One region of the Blautia sp. AF19-13LB genome, then DNA from elsewhere that is predicted to be linked to it. Evidence: a T-box and tRNA genes for the amino acid it is inferred to sense, from the RefSeq annotation. Region 1 holds a T-box; the other regions hold tRNA genes.

Region 1 (9,937 bases):
TTGGGAAGAGGGAAAAGGTCAAATTAGTTCTTATAACATGCAAGATAAAGCACTTATGATATTGTGGTTTATGATTTATACTTTTGGTACGGCTGCTGGAATTATAAATACTTTAACCAGTATTTACATTTATGAATGGGGAATGCAGATCTCATTTTTGAAATATAAGAAAAAAATCGAATGGGAAGAATTTTCTGTTATACGAAGATATCATAATCATTTTTTCTTCAATATGTCAAAACAAAAAGATGCAGGTCCGTATTGGGCAATGTTTCATCCCTTTACCAGTTTTGTAATATTCGATAATTCGCGAAATCGTTCTGTTCATACCATGCCGCTTAACGCCGACGAATTTTGTGAACTGCTCACTTCATATGGTGTTCAGTACACGGAAAGAAAATAAAGATCGAAGGAATTAAAGAGAAAATATGAGAGCAGGATATCGTAAGTTTTTTATGTTTGCACAAGTTGCTACATTAATAGGCATCGGGTATCTTATGACAAGATTTTGGGAAGATGCAAAAAATCAATGTGAATTATATAATTTGCCTCAAAAGCTTTGGGTAATATTTGGAATAATGTTTATTTGTGGGATAGTGTCATGGGGAAGTGTAGATGCTTTAACACGTATTTACATCCATAAGTGGGGAATGGAACTTGCCTTTTTGGGATATAAGAAAAAAATTGTATGGGAGGATTTTTCCGTTATACAAAGATATAAAAATCATTTTTTCTTTAACGTATCAAAACAAAAAGATAGTGGTCTGTTTTTTTCAACATATCATCCATTTACTAGCTTTGTGATATTTGATAAGTCACAATTTAGTTGTGTCCGTACTATGCCAATCAGTGCCGACGAATTTTGTGATCTCCTCACTTCATACGGTGTCAAGTATACGGAAAGTAAATAAAGTATGAGAAGAGTGGAAATGGCGGTAAGATCCTATGAATTACCAGCCACTTCCCTTTTTATACGCAAATTTGGAAAAAGAAAGAAGGAAATGTTTTAGAATTACAGTTCGTTGATACCAGTGAACTATAACAGAAAGTGTTCTGCTTCCCTGTTGTTTTTACGGAGAAAAGAGTGTAAAATAAATACAGACATCATTACATTGGTGGAGGATAAACAGTTGCTTGAATGGATTAATGTCTTTAAAGTGAACCGGAAAATTAAATCCCGTCTCTGGCCGTGGATCAAGATTATTTTAAGCATTGTTCTTTTCTTTGCGGTATTTTACGGTGACATCTATGTTCATATTCTGGATGGAACAAATCTGGGACGAATTGTGGAAGCAATGATTCTGGTTGTGTTTTCGTTTCTGGACTATCTGATCTGCTTTATTTCCGTAGCCGAAATGGACTGCCTGAAAGACCGGCGGTATGCGGCGGCGAAAGAGAGCGGTGAATTTTACACGATTTCCCAAATCGAAAGCTCCCTGTTCAACTACGTGCCGCGTACCTATACGATTTATTACCAGCGGGGAAGCAGAAGACTTACCTTCGGCGTACGGACAAGAACGACAGGAAATCTGCTGGAAATGGGCAGCAGAGAATATTTCATAGGACCGACAGGAAAGCGCGAGCAGATTGTGAAAGACCTCGATACGCTGATGAAAGAAGTAAAAAAATACGCAAGATTTGACAAAGTCCTGGTACAGGCAATCAATGGAGAACCGGTAAAGAAATGATGCCGGTTCTTCTTGCTTTTACGTAAAAATGCAGGTAAGATAAAAACAGCATGAGTGTAATACACATGCGTGAAAAATCATCAACAGAGAAGGTATGAAAATGGAGGAAACAAAAGATGAATTATCTGAAGGAACGGGATGGTGACCTGTTCTCCAATGCGGATCTGAAACGGCTGATTGTGCCGCTTCTGATTGAACAGCTTCTTGCCATCGCAGTCGGCATGGCGGATTCAATTATGGTATCCAGTGTCGGCGAGGCGGCGGTGTCGAGTGTGTCGCTGATTGATACAATCTTTATTCTGCTGATCAACATGTTCACCGCGATTGCAACCGGCGGAGCCGTCGTGTGCGGCCAGTATATCGGAAAGAAGCGGCCACACAAAGCATGTGAGGCAGCTGACCAGCTTCTGCTGGTGACAACGGCGCTGTCAGTTGTGATCATGGCGGCGGTCTATCTTTTAAAGCCGTTTATTCTGCATGTTGTGTTTGGAAACATTACGGCAGAGGTAGAAAGAAACTGCAATATTTATCTGATGATCGTAGCGGCCTCCATTCCGTTTCTGGCGGTTTACAACGGCTGTGCGGCCATTTTCCGTGCGCAGGGTGATTCGAAAACGCCGATGAAAATATCCATCGTCATGAACCTGATCAATATTTCGGGAAATGCGCTTCTGGTCTATGCGCTGAAATTCGGCGTGGACGGCGTTGCGATTCCGACGCTGCTTTCACGTATGTACGCGGCTGCGGCAGCATTTGTTCTCGTACATAATAAGCGGTATCCAGTGCGGTGCTCTTATCCGGTGAAATTAAAACCGGATTTCCATATGCTGAAAAAAATCCTTGGCATCGGCATTCCGAACGGCCTCGAGAACAGTATGTTCCAGCTCGGCAAAATTATGGTCTTAAGTATGATCACACAGTTCGGAACAGCGTCGATCGCGGCAAATGCGGTGTCCAACACGATTGCTGTCTTCCAGACACTGCCCGGTATGGCGATCGGAAATGCAGTGCTGACCGTAAGCGCACAGTGCGCGGGAGCGGGAGACTATGAGCAGGTAAAATACTATGCGAAAAAGCTGCACATCATCATTTATGGCCTGATGATCGTCTGCTGTCTCGGTGTCATCGCGGCACTTCCGGCGGTGCTTCACGTTTACAGTCTGTCTGCGGAGGCAACAGCCATGACGGAAGATATCATCGTTTACCACGGCATCTGCTGTATGATAATCTGGCCAATTGCCTTCAATCTGCCGAATGTACTCCGCGCGTCCAATGATGTGGCATTTTGCATGATTCTCTCGATTCTTTCCATGTGGATCTGCAGAATCGGCATGAGCTATGTGCTCGGTGTGCGTATGGGATTCGGCGTCTTCGGTGTCTGGGTCGCCATGACGATGGACTGGGTTGTTCGTGCCATTTTCTTTGTCCTTCGCTATCGAAGCGGGAAGTGGCAGCATCAGACGTGATGAAAAATACGGAATGTTTTGGGGAGAGAGAAAGAAAAAACGATACATCTGGAGGAAGTTATTATTATGAAAAACGCAAAGAAACTGATTCCCGGAGCGGCGATTGCGCTGGTGATTGCCGCTGCGGCGAAATTCCTGGAAAGCCTGGAGGAGAGCGCCGGACTGCACTTTATCGGGGCATCGGTCATCGCCATGTTTATCGGTATGATTGTGAATGCCTTTTACAAGCCGAACAGCGTGACAGCGCCGGGAATTAAATTTACATCGAAGAAGATCCTGAAATTTGCGATTATTCTGCTCGGTGCGAGCCTGAATATCCGCACGGTGCTGACGGTCGGAAGATTTTCCCTGACGGTTATGGTATTTACCCTGGCAACGTGCTTTGGCCTCGGCGCACTGATCGGAAAAGCACTTGGACTGAACTGGAAGACGAGCAGCCTCATCAACGCCGGCACGGGTATCTGCGGCGGTTCCGCGATCGCGGCAATCGCGCCGGTCATCGAGGCGACCGATATGGACATTGCCTATGGCCTCTCCGCAACGTTTTTATTTGATACGGTCATGATTGTCGTATTCCCGATCCTCGGTCACTGGATGGGCCTTTCGGATGCCGCGTTTGGCCTCTGGGCCGGAACTGCGGTCAACGACACATCAAGCGTCGTTGCCACCGGTTACGCATTCAGCGAGGCCGCCGGTGATTTCGCAACCATGGTAAAATTGACACGGACCCTCGCCATCATTCCGGCTGTTCTGGCATTCGCCGCCATCAACGTACATCTGAAACGGAAGGCGCAGGCAGCAGAAGGAACCGCCGTAAAGGTAAGCATCAAATCCATTTTTCCATGGTTTATCTTAGGTTTTCTCGCCATGTCAGCACTGACCTCCTTAGGTCTTATCCCGGCAGGCACAGCAGCCGCATTAAAAACCATCAGCAAATTTCTGATGGTGGCCGCCCTTGCGGCCATCGGCCTGAACACCGATTTCAAATCCCTCTGCCGCTCCGGCGCAAAGCCGATGCTGCACGGATTCATCATTTCGCTGCTGGTAGTCCTGGTAGCGATTGCAGTCGAATTTGCGATCGGCATTGCGCCGCATGGGGTACTGTAAAGAAACAGAGAATTAAAAATCCAGGCATCCGTATAGGATGCCTGGATTTTTTAAATCAAAACGGGTTTGTCGTTTCCTTCAAAAACGTTTTCAAAACCTGCAGCACCCCGTTCTCCCAGTACGGCGGGCAGGTGTGTTTTGCTGAGGCGATGACTTCCGCTCGGGCGTTGGAGACGGCGTAGCTTTCGCCGGCGTTCTGAAGCATCTCGATGTCGTTTAGGTTGTCGCCGAAGCAGCAGACTTCGTCTGGGGTAAGGCCAAAGTAGTTCATCAGAAATGAGAGACCGGTCCATTTGCTGACGCCGCGGGCGTTGCAGTCCAACCATTCCTTACCGGCGACAGCGAGTTTTGCCTGATGTTTCCACGCCGGGATGAAATTTGGGGAGCAAAGCTCTTCACAGGAGGTTGGATGGTAGATCGTGAATTTGATAATGTCCTCGTTTTCTACCTTCGACAGATCCGGTACTTCGCGGACATCGAAGCCGTAGGAGTCGCGGAGCCAGTGAAACATGCGGCTTCCGGCATCTTCGGCGAGGCAGTAGTCCGGGGTGGCGGCAAAGCAGTCGCAGGACGGAAGTTCGTCGTGTACCATGCGGCACATGGATTTCCAGAGTGCCGTTTCCATCGGATATGTTTTCAGAATCTTTTCCGGTGTGCGCACGACAGTTCCGCCATCGGAGATGTAGAGCAGGCGGTCCTTGATCGGAGCGAAAAGCTTCTGTTCACTGGAAAACTGGCGGCCGGAACAGACAACAAAATGGATGCCCTGGTCGACAAGCCTGGAAACAACAGTCATATATTCCGGGTCGATCAGAAGTGTGCCGTCTTTGACGAGCGTTCCATCGACATCGGTTGCGATCAACTTTATCATAATAGAAAATCTCCTTATCTTGTCACAGAAAAAATTCAAACTATAGCAAGACCAGAAAATAACGCAAAAAAGGCAGTGCTGCAGGGCGCGAATTACAAGGAACGGATTTGAAGGCGTACCGGGGTACGACGAAAATCCGTGACGCAGTAATTCACGTTCTGCAGTGCTGAATTTTTTGCATTATTTTCTGGGATTGCTATAAACATGATTATATCGTGAATTGCTTCGGGGTGCAAGCCGGAACCGGAGGAACGCAAAACTCCACGTTGACGAAACGCAGAAATAAGGCGTAAAATAAAGAAAAATATATATCCACAGGGGGATTTTTATTATGGCATTTATTCAGGTAAGCTTCATGTCAAAAACTTTAATGCGCACCGTACCGCTGCAGGTTATTCTGCCGGTCGACAAATTTACCTTTGGGCAGCCGGAGCGCGAGGAAAAACCGTTTAAAACGCTGTATTTGCTGCATGGCATTTTTGGAAATGAGACAGACTGGGTTCATGGAACCAGAATCCAAAGATGGGCAGAGGAGAAAAACCTTGCCGTTGTCATGCCGGCCGGCGAGAATGCGTTTTATGTGGATCAGCCGTCCATCGGTGCCATGCACGGACAGTTTATCGGAGAAGAACTGGTTGAGATTACAAGAAAAATGTTTCCACTGTCCAGAAAAAGAGAAGACACCTTTATCGGAGGCCTTTCCATGGGTGGTTTTGGCGCACTCAGAAATGGCCTGAAATATCACGATACCTTCGGGGCTGTGATCTGCCTGTCCGGTGCACTTCATGTGCTGGAAAATCCGGAAGAGAGCAGAGCGGACAGCTTTGCACATGAAGAAGGTTATTTCGGAAATCTGGTCGAAGCAGCAAAGAGTGACAAAAACCCGGCTGTTCTTATCGAGCAGTTAAAGGAAGCACGGAAAAAAGATCCGTCTGTCAATGTGCCGACCGTATTCCAGGCGTGCGGAACAGAGGACGGACTTCTGGAAGTAAACCGTCTCTACCATAAACGGATGGAAGAGAGCGGCATGGACATTGTCTACTATGAGAGCAAGGGTGGCCATGAATGGGATTTCTGGGATGAGTGGATCAAAAAGGCACTGGACTGGCTGCCACTTGAGGAAAAGACGGAAGGCCTGAACAGCGGAAACGTAAATGTTTAAAGAAAAAGAAAAATCCGGCGGATCAGACCGTATATACAAAAAAAGGGAGACAGGCAATGCCAGAGACGAGAAATGACGAATTGTACCGTGCGTTAAAACACAACGGTTACCCGGACGACTTCTGCCGGGAAATTGCATACCGCCAGATGAACACCGATTTTACCGCCACGCGGATGCTCGGCTATCTCTACCGCGTCACAAGCCCGCGCGCCGAGGACGTTGTCGATGAGATGCTGGCTATTTTGAGTGACCGCAAAGCATGGATTGAGAAAAAACAGTCCGAGGAAGCCCAGGCGGCAATCAGCAGAATGTATCGGGAAGGCCTGTAACCTGGGCGGGCGTTTATGCAGAAAAAGCAGAAGGAACGGGCTTGCATTCTTTTCCGGTTTCTGCTACAATCAGTGCAGTGAAAAAGCGACGAAAAGAAACAGTAGCGACAGAGCGCATTCAGAGAGAAAGCGGCAGGTGAAAGCTTTTTGCAGAATCTATCGTGAACCGGTCTTGGAGCTGTGCACCGAAGAGAAGAAAATCCATCAGGGAAAATTTATTTCGTAGGCTGCACCGGGATCTCCCGTTACAGAGAAGGTACAGAGAGCAGAGATCACGCGTATTACAAAATACAAAAATCGTGGGGTACAAATGCTTTGTGTCAGAGTGCAGGAGTTTTCCTGAATTTAGGTGGTACCGCGGATAAAAAAATTCGCCCTAAACTGCAGCTTGCGGTTTAGGGCTTTTTTCTGTTTGAAAACTGCGCATCGCATTCTCGTTGCTTCAGTGATGAGTTAGATGCGCAAAATGTTGAATAAAAGCTTAAAATCGGACAGGCTGGAATGTTCTCGCGTCTGGAAGACTTCAGATGTTGAAAACCCAAAGAATAAGGAGGAAATCAGAAAATGAAACTTGAAAAATTAGTAGGAGAGCGCTTCAAAGAAAGACCTGCTGACTGTGTCATCGACAGCCATGCTATTATGGTAAAAGGCGGATACATCAAATATATGGCAAACGGAATCTATTCTTCCTATCTGCCGCTGCGCCGCATTGTGCGCAAAATCGAGCAGATCCTGCGCGAGGAAATGGACAAAATCGACGGCCAGGAAGTGCAGTTCCCGGTTGTCATGCCGGCTTCTCTGTGGGATGAGTCCGGCCGTTACGATAGCATCGGCGATGAACTGCTGCGTTTCACCGACCGCAACAATGCCAAAATGGTACTCGGCATGACCCACGAGGAGGCAGCCGTACACCTTGTACGCGAGTATGCACAGAGCTACACCAAATATCCGTTTATGATCTATCAGATCCAGACAAAATTCCGTGATGAGGCCCGTCCGAGAGCCGGACTGATCCGTGTGCGTGAGTTTACGATGAAGGATGCTTACTCCTTCCATACCAGCCAGGAAGATCTGGAGCAGTATTACGAGAAATGCCACGCAGCATACGAGCGTATCTTTGAGCGTGTCGGCGTGCCGGAGGTGGTATCTGTCAAATCCGATTCCGGTATGATGGGCGGAAACATTTCCCATGAGTTCATGCTTCTGACTCCGGTCGGAGAGGATTCCATCGTTCTGTGTGATTCCTGCGATTACAGAGCCAACATGGAGGCAGCTGAGAACATTTCCGATATCGCAAGAGACGCAGAATCCGCTGCACTCGAAAAGGTTTATACACCGAACGTCCACACCATTGAAGACGTCTGCAATTTCTTCGGAGACGAGACAAAGAACTCCTGCAAAGCCGTTGTTTATCAGCAGAATGTTGATGATAAATACGTTGTCCTTTTCATCCGCGGCGATCTCGAAGTCAACGAGACGAAGCTGGTCAACTTCCTCGGCGAGCAGGTTCACGCAGCCGTGATCACCGAAGAATGCGGCCTGAACGCAGGCTACATCGGACCGGTGAACCTGAAGGTGAACGGAGATGCCGTTGTCCTCTACGATAAATCCCTCGAGGGAAGAAATAACCTTTCCTGCGGAGCCAACGAGGCAGAGCATCATTACAAAGGACTCGACATGGAGCGCGACGTTCCGAATGCCGAGTATCACGATTTTGCAAAAATCCAGGAGGGCGGCATCTGCCCGAAATGCGGCAAAAAGACTGTGAAGATCTCCAGAGGTATCGAGGTCGGAAATATCTTCCAGCTTGGAACCAAATATACAAAATCCATGAATATGACCTATGTCGATGCAAACGGCGAGAGCAAGACCCCGATCATGGGATGCTACGGTATAGGTGTCGGCCGTCTGGCAGCATCGGTCTGCGAGGCACATCACGATGAGTACGGCCCGATCTGGCCGAAAGCTATCGCTCCGTGGCAGGTACACCTCTGTGCAGTCCGCGTCGATGACGAGAAAGTCAGAGCATATGCGGACAAGCTGTACGAGGATCTGCAGAATGCAGGCATCGAAGTGATCTACGACGACAGAAGCGTCAGAGCCGGCGTAATGTTTGCCGATGCCGATCTGCTCGGCATTCCGCTGCGCATCATCGTAAGCCCGAAAAACATGAAACAGGGCGTTGTCGAGGTTGCATCCCGCGATAAGACTCTGAAAACACAGATTCCGCTGGAAAATGTGATGGAAGAGATTAAACAGTATCTGTAATGATTCAGAACCATGCGAAAGGGAAGAAAAATCGAGATGGGGCTCGGAAGAAGTTCGACAGGAGAAAACACGATATGGAACTCTGGGATATCTATGATGAAAACAAACAGCCGACCGGCCGCACGATGAAACGGAATGACTGGCATATGAAGCCGGGCGAGTTTCACCTGACCGTACTCGGCGTAATCGCAAGACCGGATGGGACCTTTCTTATCACAAAACGTGTCATGACGAAAGCCTGGGCACCGGGCTGGTGGGAGGTTTCCGGCGGCGCGGCACAGGCAGGAGAGAGCTCCTGGGAGGCCGTGCGCCGTGAGGTCAGAGAGGAAACCGGACTCGATGTGAGCAAGGCTGACGGCGGTTATCTCTTTACCTACCGGCGCATCAACCCGGATGAGGGAGACAATTACTTTGTCGATGTCTATCGCTTCGTGATGGATGTCAAAGACGAAGATCTCCATCTTCAGGAGGAAGAAACAGACGGCTACCGTTTTGCTGCGCCGGACGAAATCAAAGAGTACGCCGCAGAAGGTAAATTCCTGCATTATGACAGCATCCGCCAGGCATTTGAACTGTAACAGAGAAATAAGATAATAAAAACGCGTTCCCGCCGGAAACCACAGGGGTTTCCGAAAACGGGAACGCGTTTTCTTAGCCTTAGAGCGTGTCTGAAAAAGGCTTTTCGCAAGCAGTTTATTGCAGTTAATTGCGATTGAATACTTCGCGGTTGAGCGCCTTTTCCTGATGGCTGACAATCGTTGTGCAGACAGCATCGCCTGTGATGTTGACGGCGGTACGCAGCATATCGAGAATACGGTCGATACCCATGATAAGAGCGATACCCTCCGTTGGCAGTCCGACGGAATTCAGTACCATAGCCAGGGTAACAAGTCCGACGCTTGGGATACCGGCGGTACCGATGGAAGCCAGTGTTGCGGTAACAACAACCGTTGCGAGGTTTGCCGGAGTCAGATGAATACCGTATGCCTCTGCGATGAAGATGACAGCGACACCCTGCATAATGGAGGTACCATCCATGTTGATGG
Region 2 (9,937 bases), on a different contig from region 1:
GGAGGAAAGTTGGTGTTTATGGAACAGAAAAGAACATTATCCCTGCTGGTGGATAATACGCCGGGACTTTTAAGCAGAGTAGCTGGTCTTTTCAGCCGACGCGGATACAATATCGAGACGATCACCGCCGGTGTGACAGCAGACCCGCGATACACAAGAATGACTGTTGTTCTGTACTGCAGTGATGAAATGATTCTGGAGCAGATCAAAAAACAGCTGGCAAAACTTGTCGATGTGCGGGATATCAAAGAGCTGAAGCCGGACGAGAGTGTCAGACGAGAGCTGATGCTGGTCAAAATCCGTGTGAATGAAAATGAACGCCGCAATGTCATCGCCATCTCCGATGTCTTCCGTGGAAGAATCGTGGATGTGGGACAGGAAAGCCTGATTGTAGAGCTGACCGGAAACCAGTCAAAGCTCGAAGGGTTCCTGAATCTGGTACAGGGATACGAAATCCTGGAACTGGCCAGAACAGGAGTGACAGGACTCTCCAGAGGAGCCCACGATGTGCGTTACCTCGATTAACGCAGATCACATTACATACGTTTGCTAGAGGAATGAAATTTTTGTATAGAAAAGTTCATTTCCCTGACAAACAGCAAAAGGCAGAAATGCTTTTCGCTGTATAAATTGACCGACCTGCCGCCGGTCAAGACATTCTATATATTATGGAGGAAAATAAAATGGCAGCAAGACTTTTTTATCAGGAAGATTGTAATCTCTCTTTACTGGAAGGCAAAAAAATCGCAATTATCGGCTACGGAAGCCAGGGACATGCTCATGCACTGAACCTGAAAGATTCCGGCTGTGATGTTATTATTGGACTTTATGAAGGCAGCAAATCCTGGGCAAAAGCAGAGGCACAGGGATTCAAAGTATACACCGCTGCTGAGGCTGCAAAACAGGCTGATATCATCATGATCCTGATCAACGATGAGAAACAGGCTGCAATGTACAAAAAAGATATCGAGCCAAACCTGGAAGAGGGCAACATGCTGATGTTCGCTCATGGTTTCGCTATCCACTTCGGACAGATCGTACCTCCGAAGAACGTAGATGTAGCTATGATCGCTCCGAAAGCACCTGGCCACACAGTAAGAAGCGAGTATCAGGCTGGCAAAGGAACTCCTTGCCTGGTTGCTGTTGAGCAGGATTACACCGGAAAAGCTCTGGACAGAGCACTGGCTTACGGCCTTGGAATCGGCGGAGCAAGAGCTGGTCTTCTGGAGACAACCTTCAGAACTGAGACCGAAACAGACCTGTTCGGTGAGCAGGCAGTTCTCTGCGGCGGTGTATGCGCCCTGATGCAGGCTGGATTTGAGACTCTGTGCGAGGCTGGATACGACCCAAGAAACGCATACTTCGAGTGCATCCATGAGATGAAACTGATCGTAGACCTGATCTATCAGTCGGGATTCTCCGGAATGAGATACTCCATCTCCAACACAGCCGAGTACGGCGATTACATCACCGGACCGAAGATCATCACAGAAGAAACCAAGAAGACCATGAAGAAGATCCTTTCCGATATCCAGGATGGTACTTTCGCAAAAGACTTCCTTCTGGATATGTCCCCAGCAGGCGGACAGGCTCACTTCCGTGCAATGAGAAGAAAAGCTGCAGAGCATCCGTCAGAGAAAGTCGGAGAAGAAGTCAGAAAACTGTACAGCTGGAGCAACGAGGACAAACTGATCAACAACTAATCGGTTTGCTGTCAAATGATCCATATCGGGAGGCTGCCTTTGCGGGCAGTCTCCTTTTTTCGTTCTATCGTTTTATCATAGAAAAAACACTTCCGCGCCATGCATATCCCCCAATATGATAGGGCGCGGAAGTGTTATCTTTTCTGTATTCGTTTTTTTTATGCCTCCTGACGACAGGCAGGAAAAGCACGGTAGTATTTGATATAAGAACTTAAAATATCAAAAAATTCGGAATTGGTCGGTTTTGTCAGAACCGGATGCACAGAAAGCGAAAAGAGCAGATCACGGTTTCCGCGGGTCCAGCAGACGGAAATAGCGGTGCGGATGTCTCGTTCGACGCAGGAGGACGATACCTGAAACGTTTGCGCGATCTTTGGGTACAGCGTTTTGCTGACCCGAAGGAGATAATCTTCGTCTTCCATGCATAAAGCGATACCATAGGCGAGATAGCGAAATCCGCGGTATTTTGCACCAATTCCTAAAGAGTGTAGTAGAAAGTAAATTTCAGTTTCCATTACGATGTCTCCTTTTATTCAGTTTTTACATAGTCTTTGCAGACGGGCATGCCAGAGGTGAAAGTTTGTATGGCATACGATTTTCCCCTTTCACTTATGATACGTGGAAAACGTCGAAAAATTACATATTCAGAAAGAAAAAGTGACAATATAGTAAAATAAAAGAGAATATGACACGAAATAAAGAAATGAATGTAATGAAACGGGAGAGGGAAAAATAACATTGATTTTTCAGAAGTTCGCTGGTATAATGAAAACATGATTACGGGGTATGGCGTAGCTTGGTAGCGCGCACGGCTGGGGGCCGTGAGGTCGCAGGTTCAAATCCTGTTGCCCCGATCGGTAAGAGTGTCGTTTTACGGCACTTTTTTTCTTACGGACAAAGACGTGTGCGGAAGAAAAATGAATTGCGCAGAAAAAACAGGGAGGAAGTTATGGGGAAAGTAACGATACAGAGCATGGCAAAGGAGCTGGGACTGTCCCGGAATACGGTCGCCATGGCATTGAAAGGTGATCCGAAAGTTGCTCCGGTGACGCGGGAGAGAGTTCTTCGGATGGCGAAAAGAAATGGCTATCTGGGCGAAAATGTATATGTGGAAGAAGTTCGGGCACCGCAGGAGAAGCATTACAATATTATGGTTCTGCGTACGCGGGATGCCGCTGTTTATTGGGACCGTGTCGTGAGCGGCATCTCCGAGGAGGCGAGCCTCAATAACTGTCAGACGCGCGTTGCGGTCGTGACGGAGCGGGAGGAGGCGAACGGCATTCTGCCGCTCGGCCTGAATGAAAATATCGATGCGATCTTCTGCATTAAAATGCTGCCGCCGGAATATATGCAGAAACTGGTAAATCTGGGGTACCGCATTTTTCAGCTCGACCATTACTGCGGTATCGAACAGCGGCCGATGGGCGATATCGTGCGTGTGGACGGTGTGCAGCCGGTGAGTGTTCTGACGTCCCATCTGATCGGACAGGGCATGACGCGTATCGGCTTTCTGAGCGAACACAGCAGTACGTATGAATCGATGCATGACCGGTATATCGGTTTCCTTGCGGCGATGGAGCAGGCGGGCATTCCGATCGAGGCAGATCTTGTTCGTCCGGATATGGAGAGCGATCATTTTTATTACCCGGAAAATTTTGACAAGATTGTGGCGAGCTACGATACACTGCCGGAAGCGATTGTCTGCGGCAACGATATGATCGCCAAAAGACTGACAGAATCCTTCCGGAAAATCGGCGTGCGCGTGCCGGAGGATGTGGCACTGACCGGATTTGATGATGATGAGGACCGGATGCTGTATCCGTTCTTCTCAACCGTTCATGTCGATACGAAGTGGCTTGGCCGCCGTATGGTGCATGAATTTTTATGGCGGGAGGAGCACCCGGAAGCGCCGAAAGAGCGGATTCTCGTTTCGGGGGAGGTTGTGGTGCGCCGTTCCTCGTGCAAGCGCCAGGGATAGAAAGAAATAGAAAAAACAGGAAAAAGTGAACAAAGAAAGAAAGCCAGGGACGCCCCGGCGGACGAGAAGAAAAACCGTCTGCCGGGGCGTTTCCGGCTCCCTTTTTGCGATGATTCAAATTCGTGCATAAATGCCATGTAGAAAAACACTACCACGGAAAACAGGTAGAGGATTACCAGAAATACCTAGAAGAGTACAACAAATAAAACAACGAAATCATGCGTTAGAGCACCCGCCGGAGCCTCCTTTCCGGCGGGTGTATTTTTACGGAATCCTGCGTTTTGCGCTTGACAGAGATGGAGAAAAATGGTAACATAAGAGCCAAGTTAGGAAAAAGGCAAAGAAGAGGAATACTACATGGAGCTTCCGAATCCAGAAAGCTGTTGGGTGATGCGAAACAGCAGACGAATTCCGTGGAACTGACCTCAGAGCCGCTGCTCCCAAATTTAGAATAAAAAGAGTAGGTGCAGACGGAAACCCACCGTTAGAGGGGCAGGATATGCAGATGTTTCATCCGTATCCGCAGAGTGTACAGAGAAAATCTCTGTAAAACAGGAGTGGTACCGCGTAAGATAGCAAGTCTTTCGTCTCTTGTGTCAGAAGCCGACACAGAAGATGAGAGATTTTTTTATGCTTTCATCCCGAATTTATGTCGGCAGAATAAATTATATTTCACTTTCTGAGAGGAGAAAATCATGATGAATGTAAAGAAGTATCAGAAACAGTACTATATGCCGCCGGTTCCGTGCATGGACTGGGCAAAAAAAGACAGCATCGAGAAAGCACCGGTATGGTGCAGCGTTGACTTGCGTGACGGAAACCAGGCGCTTGTCATTCCGATGAGCCTGGAACAGAAGGTAGAGTTCTTCAAACTTCTTGTGGAAGTTGGTTTCAAAGAGATCGAGGTTGGCTTCCCGGCAGCATCCGAGACCGAATATGAGTTTCTCCGCACCCTGATCGAGCAGGATCTGATCCCGGATGACGTAACCGTTCAGGTTCTGACCCAGGCGAGAGAGCATATCATCCGCAAGACCTTCGAGGCATTAAAGGGCTGCAAGAATGCCATCGTTCACGTTTACAATTCCACTTCCTATGCACAGCGTCAGCAGGTCTTCAAAAAATCGAAAGAAGACATCCTGAAAATCGCCGTTGAGGGAGCAAAGCTCTTAAAAGAGCTGACAGAAGAGGCCGGCGAGAAATACCGCTTCGAGTACAGCCCGGAGAGCTTTACCGGAACCGAGCCGGAATATGCGCTTGAGGTGTGCAACGCCGTTCTCGACGTATGGCAGCCGACTGCAGACCGCAAAGCCATCATCAACCTGCCGAGCACCGTGGAGCTTTCCATGCCGCACGTTTATGCAAGCCAGGTGGAATACATGAGCAAAAACCTGAAATACCGCGATAATGTCGTTCTTTCCCTTCATCCGCACAATGACCGCGGCTGCGGCGTTTCCGATGCAGAGATGGGTATCCTTGCCGGAGCAGACCGTATCGAGGGAACGCTGTTCGGAAACGGCGAGAGAACCGGAAACGTGGATATTATCACGGTCGGCATGAACATGTACATGCAGGGCGTCGATCCGGAGCTTGACTTCTCCGATATGCCGAAACTCTGCCATGCATTTGAATCCTTCACCGGTATGAGCATCAACCCGAGAAGCCCGTACTGCGGATCTCTCGTATTTGCAGCCTTCTCCGGTTCCCATCAGGATGCGATCGCAAAAGGCATGCACTGGATCGAGGAGAAAGCACCGGATACCTGGACCGTTCCGTATCTGCCGATCGATCCGACCGATATCGGAAGAAACTACGATGCAGACGTCATCCGCATCAACAGCCAGTCTGGAAAGGGCGGTGTCGGCTATATTCTGGAGACGAAATACGGCCTGAATCTGCCGGCGAAGATGCGCGAGGCTATGAGCTATACCGCAAAATCCGTTTCCGATCATCTGCATAAAGAGCTGCGTCCGGATGAGATCTTTGAACTCTTTAAAGATACCTTCGAGAACGTAACGACACCGTACAACATCAACGGCGTTCACTTTAAACAGCTCGATGAGGGCAGAATTGAAGCACAGGTTACCTCCAATTACGAGGGCGGTGAGTATGCAACTGTATATGCAGAAGGAAACGGCCGTCTGAATGCTGTCAGCAACGCGCTGAAACAGCAGTACAATCTGCAGTATGATCTGGTCAGCTATACGGAGCACGCGCTGGAGCAGAGCTCAAGTGCACAGGCAATTGCCTACGTCGGCATCAAAAAGCCGGACGGAATCCTTTCCTGGGGCGCAGGCGTAGATCCGGATATCATCCGCGCTTCCATCGACGCGCTGGTAACTGCAATCAACAACCGATAAGAAAAGAGAGAGCATATGCTGTTTAAAAACAAAATTGAATACACCAAAGGAATGTTTGTGGAGATTTACGGCACCGAGATAAAAAAAGTACGTCTGGTACTGCGGATCATTACAGGGATTGCTGTTGTGGCTGCGATCGCTTTTATGATCTACGGTGCAGCAGCGCGGGGATTTATCATGCCGGGAGACTTCTTCAATCTTGGAATCTCCATTCTGATGGCACTTCTGTGTACGTTTCTGCCGAATCTGATGGCACGTTCACAGATGAAAAAATGCAAAAAGAGAGGACTCCTTGGAGAACGTACCCTTCGTTTTACTGAGCAGGTGCTCACAATGACATACGAAAAAGAGGGCAGAAGCACTGATATTCCGCTCGAAGAGCTGACAAAGGTGACGGAGTTTGACAACTTTATCCGCATCACCATCGGAGGCAGAAGCACCTTTCTCGATAAGAAACGCTTTGAAATCGGAGACGCGGCAGCGTTTGTGACCTGGGCGGAAGATAGAATCGCAGAGAATGCGGAAAAAGAGGAAGAGGCACTCGCACTCGAGGAGACAGAAAGGGAAGCTCCGGCTTTAGAAGACGGCGAAGCAAAAACGGAGGAGTCCGACGAAAATTAAATCATACATTCTGACAAAAAATATTTTGGCAGAATGGTGGAAAATGGCTGTGCATTTTTGTGCACAGTCATTTTTTGTATATTTTTGTTGTTTTTTCATACTTCATCCATTATAATAAAAGGAAGCGTACAGGTAAAACTAATCTGAAACGTATCCGGCCAGGAGTCAGAGAGGCTCTGCCGGGAGTCAAAGTGAAGGAGAGAAAGAGCATGGAAGTATTATACAAAAGTACCAGAGGCAATGGAGAAACCGTAACTGCATCCCGGGCAATCTTAAAGGGTCTGTCCGACGACGGCGGATTATTTGTACCGACCTCCATTCCAGCACTGGATGTTCCCATGGAAAAACTTGCGGCTATGAGCTATCAGGAAGTAGCATACGAGGTAATGAGCCGTTTTCTTACCGACTTTACAGAAGATGAACTGAAAAACTGTATTGCAAACGCATACGATGCGAAATTTGACACAGAGGAAATTGCACCGCTGACAAAAGCAGACGGTGTTTACTATCTGGAGCTGTTCCACGGCGCAACGATCGCGTTCAAGGACATGGCACTTTCCATTCTGCCGCATCTGATGACGACCGCCGCAAAGAAAAACGGCGTGAAAAATGAGATCGTCATCTTAACTGCTACATCGGGAGATACCGGAAAAGCAGCAATGGCAGGCTTTGCAGATGTGCCGGGTACCAGAATTATTGTATTTTACCCGAAGAACGGCGTAAGCCCGATTCAGGAAAAACAGATGGTAACACAGAAGGGCAAGAACACCCACGTTGTAGCCATCCACGGAAACTTCGACGACGCACAGACCGGCGTGAAGAAAATGTTTAACGACAAAGAGCTTGGAAAAGAGCTGGCAGATAAAGGCTTCCAGTTCAGCTCTGCAAACTCGATCAACATCGGAAGACTCGTTCCGCAGGTCGTCTACTACGTATATGCTTACGCAAACCTGGTGAAAAACGGAGAGATTGCAGACGGAGAAAAGATCAATGTAACCGTTCCGACCGGAAACTTCGGAAATATTCTCGCTGCATTCTATGCAAAACAGATGGGACTGCCGATCGCAAAACTGATCTGCGCTTCCAATGAGAACAAAGTTCTGTTTGACTTCTTCCGCACCGGCGTTTACGACAGAAACAGAGACTTTATTCTGACAACATCACCGTCCATGGATATCCTGATCTCGAGCAATCTGGAGCGTCTGATCTACCGCATCGCCGGAAACAGCGAAGCAGCAGACCGCGAGCTGATGCAGGATCTTGCAAAGGACGGAAAATATGAGATCACCGATGCGATGAAAAAAGAGCTGGCAGACTTCTACGGCAATTATGCATCCGAACAGGAGACAGCAGACGCGATTGCAAAACTGTACAGCGATACCGGATATGTGATTGATACCCATACCGCGGTTGCAGCGGCTGTATACGGAAAATACCGCGAGGAAACCTATGACGAAACCAAGACCGTCATCGCATCTACCGCAAGCCCGTATAAATTTACAAGCAGCGTTCTTGCAGCGATTGCACCGGAGTATGACACCCTTCCGGTACTGGAGCAGGTAGACAAGCTGTCTGCACTTGCCAATACCGAGATTCCGCGTGCGATCGAAGAAATCCGTACTGCACCGGTGCTTCATACGACAGAGTGTGATGTAGATCAGATGCCGGAGACTGTTCGGGCGTTTTTGAAATAAGATAAAGCAGGAACAGAATTTAAAAACAGGCAGAGCACACAGCAGGCTTTGCCTGTTTTTGCAGGGAGAGAAGAATAAATAATGAAAAATAAAGTAATCAGGGGAGTACTGGCGGCAGCTTGCGTGACAACCGCTGTCAGTGCTGCGAACGTATTTGGAGCAGGCACAGAGCAGAGTCTGGTAAATGAGGCTTCTGCTGTTACAAAGGAAGAAACAGAAGAAACATCGGAGGCGGAAACCACAGACGAAAATACGCCGGAGATGACAGAAACGGAGACGCCGGATTCGACAGCGGAAAATGCCGCCTCGGATCTTCCGGCGGCAGAAGTACAGAGCGGAAAGCCCGAAGAGACGGCGGTATCCGTGCAGGCTGGAAGCTATTACCCATGGGTGAATGAGAACGGGATCTGGTATTTTAAGGATCCGGATGGTACCATTGTCAAAGGAGCCTGGAGAGAGTACGACAAGAACCGTTACTACCTGAATAATGACGGAAAAATGGCGGTCGGCTGGAAAAAACTTGATGGATCCTGGTATTATTTCCAAAGCTGGGGCGGTGTTTACCGGGATGCCTTTTACACCGTGAAAAATGTACCGTATTATTCTGATGCGGACGGAAAAATGGCGACCGGATGGAAACTGATCGATGATGTGTATTATTATTTTGATGATCAGGGCGCGATGTACCGGAATCATTTTTTTGAGTATGACAAGAATACGTATTATGTTGATGCGGATGGAAAAATGGCATCCGGGTTCGAACAGATTGACGGGATCTGGTATTACTTCCGAAGCTGGGGCGGCATGGCACGAAATACCTTTCTGACGCATAAAAATAATATTTATCATGTTGATACGGATGGAAAGATGACGACCGGCTGGCTGCTGCAGGATGGAACCTGGTATTATTTCCGAAGCTGGGGCGGCATGTACCGCAGCACCTTTTTCAAAGCACCGACAGGAAGTGCACTTTACTATGCCGATGAGAACGGAAAGATGGCTGTCGGAAAAAAACAGATCGACGGTGACTGGTACTATTTCAAGGACTGGGGCGGCATGTATCAGAATGCATTCATCAAAAACGGAACGAGTGTCTGCCATGCGGCTGCAGATGGAAAACTGACCGTCGGCTGGCTGCAGCAGGGCAGTACATATTACTATTTTGATGAAACCGGAGAGCAGTATTTTGACCGCTTTTTTGAATATGACAACAATACATATCGTGTGAATGCAGATGGAAAGATGGTAACCGGCTGGCAGAAAATCAATGGTACGTATTATTATTTCCGGGGCTGGGGCGGCATGTACCGTAGTACCTTTTTCCAGCTTGGCGGTGAAACGTATTATGCCGATGCGGATGGAAAGATGGTGACGGGCTGGCTTTCGAAAGAGAACCAGTGGTATTACTTCCGGGAAAATGGTGCGATGTACCGCAATACCTTCTTTACGCATTTAAACAACAGTTACTATGCCGATGCCAACGGCGTGATGGTGACGGGAGAGCGGACTATTAACGGCGCTTCCTATTACTTTAAAGACTGGGGAGGCATGGCAAAGAACCAGTGGCTCAATGCACAGAAACGG
Region 3 (9,937 bases), on a different contig from region 1:
GTCGATGCTGCTGGATAAATAAAGTGTGATACGTGGGCTGCCCGAAAGAAAACAGGGGCAGCCCGCGGTGTATCAAAGGGGGATTACCATGAATGAGGAAGAAGTGCTGGTCGGACGGATTCAGGATCTGGCAGAGCAGTGTTATCACAGGGATGTTCCGTCGCACACGGAGTTTCTGACGCTGGCGGAGCAGGATCTGTTCTACCGTACGGTAAATAAAATTCCGGGCGTGCGTTACGTGCTGTCCGGCGGATACGAGGCGGCAGAGCGGAAAGCGGCGCTGTTTCTGCCATCCTATGCAGAGGACGGTGATGCGTCGATGCTTCCGATCGTAGTCGTGCGCATCAGCCCGCTGAATGAAAAATTTGCGGATGCGCTGTCACACCGTGATTTCTTAGGATCACTGATGAATCTCGGCGTGGAGCGGTATAAGCTGGGAGACATTCTGATCGATGGAAACCAGGCGTATCTGATCTGTATGGCGGATATGGCGGACTACATCTGTGCGGAGCTGAAAAAAGTGCGCCATACGAGCGTGTACTGTGAAGTCGAGGCGGGACTGCCGGAGGAGCTGACGGAGCCGAAAACCGAGCGGAAAGAAGGCTCCGTCGCTTCCGTGCGGCTCGATGCGGTGCTGTCGCTGGCGTTCAGCAGTTCGCGGAGCAAAATGGTGCCGCTGATCGAGGGCGGCCAGGTGTTTATCAACGGAAAGCTGGTGACATCGCCGAGTGCGTCATTAAAAGAGGACGATCTCGTGACCGTGCGCCATATGGGAAAATTCCGCTATGTGGGCGTGCAGAACCAGACGAAAAAGGGAAGGCTGTACGTGGCTGTTGAACGATTTGTCTCATAATAGATATTTTGAGGGATTTTACAGGAAAAGACCATTGACAGTGTTTGTAAAAAGACGGTATTATAGAGGGTATGTAGAAGGTCCGCAGTTATGAGAATTTTCATGAAATTTTTCATACAGAAGCGGACTGCGAAGATTACGTATCAGGAAGGCAGGAAGAAAAAATGGGAAAAATTATACTGACCGGCGACCGACCGACCGGCAAGCTGCATGTAGGACATTACGTTGGTTCACTGCGCCGCCGCGTGGAGCTGCAGAACTCCGGTGAATTCGATAAAATTTACATCATGATTGCAGACGCACAGGCGCTGACCGACAATGCGGACAACCCGGAGAAGGTGCGCCAGAACATTCTGGAGGTAGCACTGGATTACCTTTCCTGCGGACTTGATCCGGAAAAGAGCACCATCTTTATCCAGTCTCAGATTCCGGAACTGTGCGAGCTTTCTTTCTATTATATGAATCTCGTTACGGTTTCCAGACTGCAGAGAAACCCAACCGTAAAATCGGAGATCCAGATGAGAAACTTTGAGGCGAGCATCCCGGTTGGATTCTTCACCTACCCGATCAGCCAGGCAGCCGACATCACTGCATTCAAGGCAACGACCGTTCCGGTTGGAGAGGATCAGATGCCGATGATCGAGCAGACACAGGAGATCGTCCACAAATTCAATACGGTTTATGGCGAAGCACTTGTGCAGCCGAAGATTATGCTGCCGGAGAATGATTCCTGCAGACGTCTGCCGGGTATCGACGGAAAAGCGAAGATGAGTAAATCGCTCGGAAACTGCATTTACCTGTCCGAGGAGCCGGATGAGATCAAGAAAAAAGTCATGAGCATGTACACCGACCCGGATCACATCAAGATCACCGACCCGGGCAAGATCGAGGGAAATACCGTATTTACTTATCTCGATGCATTCTGCCAGCCGGAGCACTTCGAGCGCTATCTGCCGGATTACGCAAATCTCGACGAGCTGAAAGCACATTACCAGAGAGGCGGCCTTGGCGATGTCAAAGTGAAGAAGTTCCTGAACAATGTACTGCAGGAGACCTTAGAGCCGATCCGCAACCGCAGAAAAGAGCTGGAAAAAGACATTCCGGCGATCTATGAGATGCTGAAAAAAGGCAGCGAAGAGGCAGAAAAAGTTGCCGCTCAGACACTGGCGGATGTCAAAGCAGCCATGAAAATCAACTATTTTGATGATCTGGACCTGATCCGTTCCCAGGCAGAGCGTTACGGCAAATAATTACCAATAGAAGATGAATGGAAAAAGCGGACATTATGGTTCCGCTTTTTCTGTTGCAGGGCGGACGAAAGTTCGGAGTCCTGCGGTCGGAGAGGATAGCATATGGTCATACATGGATTTCAAAAGCTGACGCTGCTGGATTACCCGGGCAAGGTGGCGTGCACATTGTTTTCGGGCGGATGTAATTTCCGCTGCCCGTTCTGCCAGAACGGAAATCTCGTGCAGCATCCCGAATGGGAGCCGGTGATTCCGGAGGAGGAGATTTTTGCAGTGCTCGAAAAGCGGCGCGGCGTGCTGGACGGCGTCTGCGTGACGGGCGGTGAGCCGACGCTGGATCCGGATCTGGAGCGGTTCGTGACGAAAATTAAGGAACTGGGATATCTTGTGAAGCTCGATACGAATGGATACCGGCCGGAGATTTTGAAAAAGCTGGTGGAAGAGAAGAAAATCGATTACGTCGCCATGGACATCAAAAATGCGCCGTCCCGGTACGGCGAGACGGCGGGCGTGAAAAAGATCGATGTGATGCGGATCAATGAGTCGGTCGAGTTTTTAAAGAGCGGCGTGGTGGACTATGAGTTCCGGACAACGCTCTGCAAAGAGCTGCATGGAAGGGAAGAGATCGAAGCGATCGGAAAGTGGCTTTCCGGGGCAAAACGGTACTTCCTGCAGAATTACCGGGAATCGGATTATGTGATTGATCCGAGGTTCTCGGGGTATGCGAGGGAGCAGCTCGAGCGGTTCTGCGAGATCCTGCGCGGAAAGATTGAGACGGTGGAGATCCGCGGCGTGGATTAAAAAACGCTTTAAAGCGTGCGGTACCAGTAGCCGAAGCGGGCATCGGGCGCGAGCTCGGATGGGCGCATCGCCTGCCTGAAGTGGAAAAAGCCGAAGAGGCTTGCCATGAACTGCTCATTCGGCGTGTAGACGCCGGGGACGCCGAAATACCAGAGTTCCTGCTGGTCGCGGTTCCGGGCGAGGAGCAGATGGCGATAGGACGAGGAGCCATGGAGGACGAAGCGGTTCGCATCCACCGAAAGACCGACGGCGCGGAGCTGTGGAAGATCGTCGAGTGAGAGGCGCAGGCAGTCGGTCAGATCATCATCTGGGAACGGGTGGAACTCCGGGAACTGGTCCTGAAGCTGGAGATAGAGAGCAGCGCGGGACGGCGGCACGGCTGCTGCGGCGGGAAAATCGGCGGAAGTCATATGTAGCGGCTGGGCGGCAGAATCCGGGATGGGCTGCGGCGGTTCCGGGTTGGCAGAGGGATAGCTTTCTGCGGTTTTCACAGATTCTGCGGATGCGGGATAGAGTGTGTTGGCGGATGATTGCGTGATCCGGTCTGCAGGAACGGTGTTTACCGTGTCAGTTGATGTGGATTCTGTGGAGACGGTGGATTCCGGGCTGGAATTTCGTGGATAAAGTTCGGAATTGCTGCTGAATTCTGTGGAAAGTTCATCGAACTGTGCTTTGGAAGCGTCTGATGATGGCAGGGACTGCGCAGGTACGGCGGGATCCAGAGGTTCGGGTGTTTCGGCAGTTTTCTCTTCGGTCGGTCTGGCATCATTGTCTGCGGATGTTTTGGGCTCCTGCGGGAGCGTGGGAGCGAAAAACTCCGGCTGAATCGGAAGATCGTCCCACTGGGTGGCGATGACGCCGGTCTGGCGGCAGAGCAGGATCAGACCGCCAAGCTCGTCGAGCGTGACATCCGTCTGCCCAATGGCATCGGAGTGCGTGAAGAGTTTTCCACTCGTAGAAGAGCGCCCCGCAAGGAGATTTCCGAGCGGAATGCCGTACATCCGCCCTGACCGGCGGATAAAACCGTAGACCGTGACCGAGGTCTCCGGCGGAAGAGACGGCGATTTGATCTGGAAGTCCATGCGGCAGAAGCCGTTCTGCGACTCCACGCGGACAAAGCCGCAGCATCCGCCCTTGCGGTTGTTCGGGTATTCGTATAGATAGGCAATGAAACGCCGGTAATCAGACATAAAAACCTCCTGCATAGAAGTAAAAAGAGTAGAAAAAGATACTGCGCTACAGTTCACGATATGCGGGAAGGACAGAAAATATACGCAGAGAAGAAAGGAAGTGCACAATGGAAGAAGAAACAAAGCTGGTAACGCCGGAGGAAAAAGCGCACCGGAAAGAACGGGAACGCTTCATGCGCCAGGCGATTACGCAGGCGAAGAAAGCGGAAAAGCTGATGGAAGTTCCGATCGGCTGTGTGATTGTGTACGAGGGAAAGGTGATTGCGCGGGGCTATAACCGCAGAAATACGGATAAAAACACGCTGTCCCACGCGGAACTGAATGCGATCCGGAAAGCAAGCAAAAAGCTCGGCGACTGGCGGCTGGAGGGCTGTACGTTGTATGTCACCCTGGAACCATGCCAGATGTGCGCCGGTGCGATCGTACAGGCGAGAGTCAGCGAAGTCGTCATCGGCAGCATGAACCCGAAGGCGGGCTGCGCGGGATCGATCTTAAATATGCTGGAAATGCACGAGTTTAACCATCAGGTGAAGGTCGAGCGCGGCGTGCTGAAAGAAGAGTGCTCGGAGATGCTGAGTGCGTTTTTCCGGAGACTGCGGGTGGTGAAAAAGAAGAAAAAAGAAGAGAGGAAGAGGGCGGAAGAAGGGAAAGAATAAAAGAAGAGGCAGCATCGGGATGGGATGCTGCCTGAGGAAGATTATTTGTTTGAGTAAGTTGCACTTTCGAATATTTCCGTAAAAAATACAATCCCCGTATTTCCATCGGAAACCATCGAAAAAATCATTGACGAATCCCGAAAAAAGCACTATAATATATGATGTATTTGACAAAATACGGAGAAGTACCCAAGAGGCTGAAGGGTCTGGCTTCGAACACCAGTAGGTCGGAAACGGCGCAAGGGTTCAAATCCCTTCTTCTCCGCTATGCAAAAAAGAGACAGCAAAAAGATTGAAAAATCGAAAAAGCTGTCTCTTTTTCTGTGAGAAATTATGAAACAGATGCAAAACAAAAGAAACAAAGACAGAAAAAGCATCGCCAGTTCACGAAAAGGGACCGATGCACAACAAAGCAAAATAAAAAGGAGAGACAATACATGGCGCAGTTACCACAGGAATTTCTGACCCGCATGCAGGACATGCTGGGCGATGAATTTGATGCATTTTTAACTTCCTACGACGCACCCCGCACGGCAGGCTTGCGTGTAAATACAAAAAAATGCCGGACCGAAGATTTCCCGCCGCTTGTTCCGGGAACGTGGAAGAAAATTCCGTGGATTCCAAACGGCTATTTCGTGCCGGACGGCATGCGCATGGGCCAGTCTCCGCTGTATGCGGCAGGCGTCTTCTATCTGCAGGAGCCAAGCGCCATGACCCCGGCGTCCCGCCTCCCGATCGAACCGGGTGAGCGTGTGCTCGATCTCTGCGCCGCACCGGGCGGCAAGGCAACCGAGCTGAATGCGCGCCTGAAAGGAACCGGCCTTCTCGTCGCCAATGACATCAGCAACGCCCGCGCCAAAGCACTGCTGCGCAATCTGGAGCTGTTCGGAAGTGAAAACGTGCTTGTCACCAATGAGACACCGGCAGGCCTTGCAGACGTCTTCCCGGGCTTCTTCGATAAAATCCTCGTGGATGCACCGTGCTCCGGCGAGGGCATGTTCCGGAAAGATGAGGCAGTCATCGGCACCTGGACCCCGGAGCGGCCGGATTTCTTTGCGGATCTGCAGCGCGAGATCACCTCGAATGCTGTCAAAATGCTGCGTCCGGGCGGCCTCATGATGTATTCGACGTGTACCTTCGCCCCGCAGGAGGACGAGGGAACCGTTTCTTTCCTTCTGGAAAACTTCCCGGAAATGGAACTGATCGAGATGGAAGGCTACGAAGGTTTTTCAAAAGGCAATCCAGTCTGGGGAAACGGCGATCCGGAGATCGAAAAGACCGTGCGCATCTGGCCGCATAAAATGAACGGCGAGGGCCATTACCTTGCCCTGTTCCGCAAAAAAGGCGAAGCCATTCCTTATGAGACAGAAGAAAAACCGATCGAAAAGAAAAACAAAAAACAGAAAAACCGGAAAAAAGACCGCGGAACGGAAGCACCGGGTCCGTCGAAAGCAGAAAAACAGATCCTTTCCGATTTCCTGTCCCGGATGACAGCACCGATCCCGGTGGAGGAACTGGAAGTCCGCGCCGGAAAAGTATACCATTCCCCGTCCCTGCCGGATGGCGTGCGGAATCTTCATTTCCTGCGGAACGGTCTGTATCTCGGTGAACTGAAAAAAGACCGTTTCGAGCCGTCACAGCCGTTTGCCGTGACACTCTCCGCGGACAAGTTCAAAGATTACATGAATTTAAAGGCAGATGACGAGCGTACCGAAAAATATCTCCACGGTGAGACAATTTCCGTAGAGCCGGGAGAGACCGCATCGCCGTCGGGCTGGAAGCTGGTCTGCGTCGATGGATTCGGCCTTGGATGGGGCAAACTGGTCAATGGAACCTTGAAAAATAAGTACCCTGTTGGATGGAGAAAGTAGAAAAATCATGCCAGTTTTTGCAGGAAAAACGTCGAAATATTACAAAGTTATTAACAGAAATTAAAAAAGACTTTCATTTCAGACATACTTGTGTTATAATGGCAAAGTACGGCGGGAAAAAAGGCCCATTTTCCGCAGTAACTTGGAGTGACAATCAGCAACAGAACGTAATAAGTATGAGGTGTACGACATGAAAAAAAAGAAATTATTCAGCCTGGTTTTGGCCACAGTGCTTACGGCAGCAACCGTTCTGCCATGCTATGGTGCCAGTACAAAGGAGAAAATTTCAAATGCTCAGGCAGAACAGGCTGCCGCACAGTCTCAGCTTGACAGCATACAGAGCAGGATTGACGAACTCAATTCCAAAAAGGGACAATCAGAAGAATATCTTTCCGAACTGAACCAGCAGCTGGACGATCTGCAGAACCGTCTGCAGGAGCTTCAGGATCAGTATGATGCGAAGCAGAACGAACTGGTACAGATTCAGGCAGATCTGGAAGATGCAAAAGCAAAAGAAGAAGAGCAGTACGAGGCGATGAAGCTCCGTATCCAGTATATGTATGAAAATTCTTCCGGAAACGGATACATGGCAATGCTCTTTTCTTCCAAAAGCATTTCAGAGCTGATCAGCCGGGCAGAATACATACAGAAAATTTCCGATTTCGACCGCGATCTTATGCAGGAGTATGAGGACACGGTAGACCAGGTAAAAGAAAAAGAAACACAGGTGCAGGAAGAGCAGGCAGCGATCGTAGAACTGCAGCAGCAGAGCAGCGATCAGCAGGAAGCCATTCAGGAGCTGTACGCAGCAGCTTATCAGGAACTCCGTACCTACTCCGCAGAGCTGGACGATGCAAAATCCAGCGAGAGTGCACTGGTAGATGAAATCAACAGCAAAGCAGATGCAATCAACGACCTGATCCGTCAGGCGAAAGAAGAGGAGATTGCAGCGCAGAAGAAAGCAGAAGAGGAAGCAGCCGCCGCACAGCAGGCTGCCGCAGAAGCTGAGGCAGAGGCCGCCAGAAAACAGGCAGCCGAGGCCGAGGCCGCAAGAGTCGCAGCCGCAGAAGCAGCAAATGCCGCAGCGAAAGCAGATACCGATACAAGCAGCAGTTCCGGAAGCAGTTCTTCGGACAGCAGCGCATCCTCCACGACAACGGGGAGTCCATCCGCGTCAGATACTTCCAGCAGCTCCTCCAGCGGAACATACCTTGGAAGATTTAAACTGACAGGCTATTGCTCCTGTTCCATCTGTACCGGACAGTGGTCCGGCGGATCCACCGCGAGCGGAACCACACCGACCGCAGGCAGAACGATTGCCATGGGCGGTGTACCATTCGGAACGAGACTGATGATCAACGGCCAGGTTTACACGGTAGAAGACCGCGGAACCGCTTACGGGCACGTAGACATCTTCTGCAGCAGCCATTCCGAGGCGCTGAGCTTCGGCGTGCAGTATGCAGATGTATATCAGCTGAGCTGAGAAACAAAGATAAGGGATATGCCGGAACAGAACTTCCGGCATATCTCTTTTTTGACTTTCTCAGAAACTGTCATTCTAAAAGAACACCAAAAAGGCCGCAAACCCGTGTAAAATGTACCTTTTGAAGCAATAATAAAAAAAATTAAAAAAATTTCAAAAAAGGTGTTGACATTCCTATAGACATCATATATAATAGCTATTGTTGACGGACGAGAGTTCAGAAAACAAATAAAATCGAAGCGTGGCTCAGTTTGGTAGAGCGCTGCGTTCGGGACGCAGAGGTCGTGGGTTCGAATCCCGTCGCTTCGACTGGAATGAAAATGCCGAAAGCCTTGACAATCAAGAGCTTCGGCATTTTTTCGTATGTCAGAAAGAGAACAGGAAACAGTACACGAGGAGGAAATTTTTGTGAAAGCATTATTTTTTGATATTGATGGAACGTTACTGAGTGAGATTACAAAAGAAATTCCGCAGAGCGCGCTCGATGCATTGAAAAAGACAGCGGAAAAAGGAAATCTTACGTTTATTAATACCGGCCGCACCTGGTCGGAGCTGCCCGAGGAGCTGAAAAAGCTTCCGTTTTCCGGATTTCTGTGCGGCTGCGGGACCTATCTGCGCCGGGACGGCGAAATCCTGATGCATCAGACGATTCCGAAAAAGCGCTGTGAGGAAATCCCGGTTATTTTAAAGGAGTGCAGGATCGGCATGATTCTGGAGGGAACGGATAATGTTTATTTTTCGTCGGAGGTATCCCGTTTTCGGGAGGTCGAGCAGACCCGTGCCTATTTCGCTGCTGTCGGAATCGGACTCGCGGAGACAGCGGAGACAAAAGGAATCATTTACGATAAATTTTGTATCGTAACCGATGCACAGTCTGATATAGAACGTATGTACCGTGAATTTGAGCAGGAGTTTGATATCATGGATCGCCGCGGCGGTGTATACGAAATCGTTCCGCACGGCTGCAGCAAAGGAACAGCTGTGGACTATGCGCTGAAACAGTTTCAGCTGGAGAAAGAAGATGCATACGTATTTGGCGACAGCAGCAACGACCTTACCATGTTCCGGTGCGGCGCACACACCATTGCGCTTGGAAAACATGATGAGATTCTGGATCCGTACACAGAGTACGTAACCGATACCGTCGAGCGGGACGGCGTGGCAAAGGCGATGGAGCATTACGGATTGATCTGACAGAAAAAAAGAAAGCGAAGGGGCGCATTTGAAAAGAAATTTTCAGGTGCGCCCCTTTGGTTGCAATTTTCTGAAATAGGAAACAAGAAAAGCAGCGTCTGAAAAGGTATGTGCATTGCAAAGTAAAAAATTTCATGGTAATATAAAAATGAGTTTTTATGTATATTTGTAATGATACCAGGAGGTGAGCGTTCAGAAGTTCCATGGAAACAGAAAAAAATCAGATAAATAAAAAAAGCCTCAGATACCGTTTTACAGCAGGAACGATCGGAGTAAGTGTCTGGCAGCAGGAATGAATGCTCACTTGGCAAAGCCTATAAAAATTGAAAACATAAAGAGAATTTTGTGTGAATATTGTGTGTAGTGGCTGCAACTTCTCAAATCCGTATACCTGTTTTTCACGTTTTGTAGGATATTATAACGTAAATGTAAAACTGGCAGGGACAGGTTCTCTGTATACAGATAAAAGCAGGATAATGAAGCATAAAACAGAGAGAGGATTTTTATAAAATGGAAAAGTATGAAGACAAAATATATTCTTTAGGTGAGGCTGTAACGGGACAGACACAGGCTATGTCACAGGCCGTACAGAAAACACTGGAAAATAATGGCGGGGTAGGTATAATGACAGGATCTTATGAC

What was found. A T-box is a leader RNA that pairs with one kind of tRNA and senses whether it is charged. The one in region 1 lies ahead of DWX32_RS05760 (proline--tRNA ligase), so its partner is inferred to be a tRNA-Pro.
Region 2: it encodes a tRNA-Pro, which carries the amino acid that the T-box ahead of DWX32_RS05760 (proline--tRNA ligase) is inferred to sense. The anticodon was not compared.
Region 3: it encodes a tRNA-Pro, which carries the amino acid that the T-box ahead of DWX32_RS05760 (proline--tRNA ligase) is inferred to sense. The anticodon was not compared.

The regions. Positions count from the first base shown of each region.
Region 1 is NZ_QUGO01000004.1:138,961-148,897, forward strand. Features, by position in the region: gene DWX32_RS05720 (hypothetical protein) at 1-403, shown strand, start outside; gene DWX32_RS05725 (hypothetical protein) at 429-911, shown strand; gene DWX32_RS05730 (hypothetical protein) at 1,131-1,688, shown strand; gene DWX32_RS05735 (MATE family efflux transporter) at 1,805-3,154, shown strand; gene DWX32_RS05740 (YeiH family protein) at 3,221-4,261, shown strand; gene DWX32_RS05745 (Cof-type HAD-IIB family hydrolase) at 4,317-5,132, opposite strand; gene DWX32_RS05750 (alpha/beta hydrolase) at 5,464-6,294, shown strand; gene DWX32_RS05755 (hypothetical protein) at 6,351-6,623, shown strand; T-box leader at 6,703-7,005, shown strand; gene DWX32_RS05760 (proline--tRNA ligase) at 7,188-8,891, shown strand; gene DWX32_RS05765 (NUDIX hydrolase) at 8,966-9,469, shown strand; gene DWX32_RS05770 (dicarboxylate/amino acid:cation symporter) at 9,594-9,937, opposite strand, start outside.
Region 2 is NZ_QUGO01000001.1:282,964-292,900, forward strand. Features, by position in the region: gene ilvN (acetolactate synthase small subunit) at 19-525, shown strand; gene ilvC (ketol-acid reductoisomerase) at 684-1,703, shown strand; gene DWX32_RS01410 (sporulation initiation factor Spo0A C-terminal domain-containing protein) at 1,862-2,218, opposite strand; tRNA gene DWX32_RS01415 (tRNA-Pro) at 2,484-2,557, shown strand; gene DWX32_RS01420 (LacI family DNA-binding transcriptional regulator) at 2,653-3,681, shown strand; T-box leader at 4,013-4,276, shown strand; gene DWX32_RS01425 (2-isopropylmalate synthase) at 4,377-6,038, shown strand; gene DWX32_RS01430 (hypothetical protein) at 6,054-6,659, shown strand; gene thrC (threonine synthase) at 6,869-8,353, shown strand; gene DWX32_RS01440 (cell wall hydrolase) at 8,435-9,937, shown strand, end outside.
Region 3 is NZ_QUGO01000002.1:254,238-264,174, reverse strand. Features, by position in the region: gene DWX32_RS03500 (Tex family protein) at 1-22, shown strand, start outside; gene DWX32_RS03495 (YlmH family RNA-binding protein) at 89-853, shown strand; gene trpS (tryptophan--tRNA ligase) at 1,018-2,103, shown strand; gene DWX32_RS03485 (anaerobic ribonucleoside-triphosphate reductase activating protein) at 2,206-2,901, shown strand; gene DWX32_RS03480 (DUF6128 domain-containing protein) at 2,910-4,199, opposite strand; gene tadA (tRNA adenosine(34) deaminase TadA) at 4,199-4,747, shown strand; tRNA gene DWX32_RS03470 (tRNA-Ser) at 4,927-5,012, shown strand; gene DWX32_RS03465 (RsmF rRNA methyltransferase first C-terminal domain-containing protein) at 5,185-6,618, shown strand; gene DWX32_RS03460 (PcsB-like coiled-coil domain-containing protein) at 6,809-8,101, shown strand; tRNA gene DWX32_RS03455 (tRNA-Pro) at 8,337-8,410, shown strand; gene DWX32_RS03450 (Cof-type HAD-IIB family hydrolase) at 8,510-9,295, shown strand; gene DWX32_RS03440 (response regulator) at 9,806-9,937, shown strand, end outside.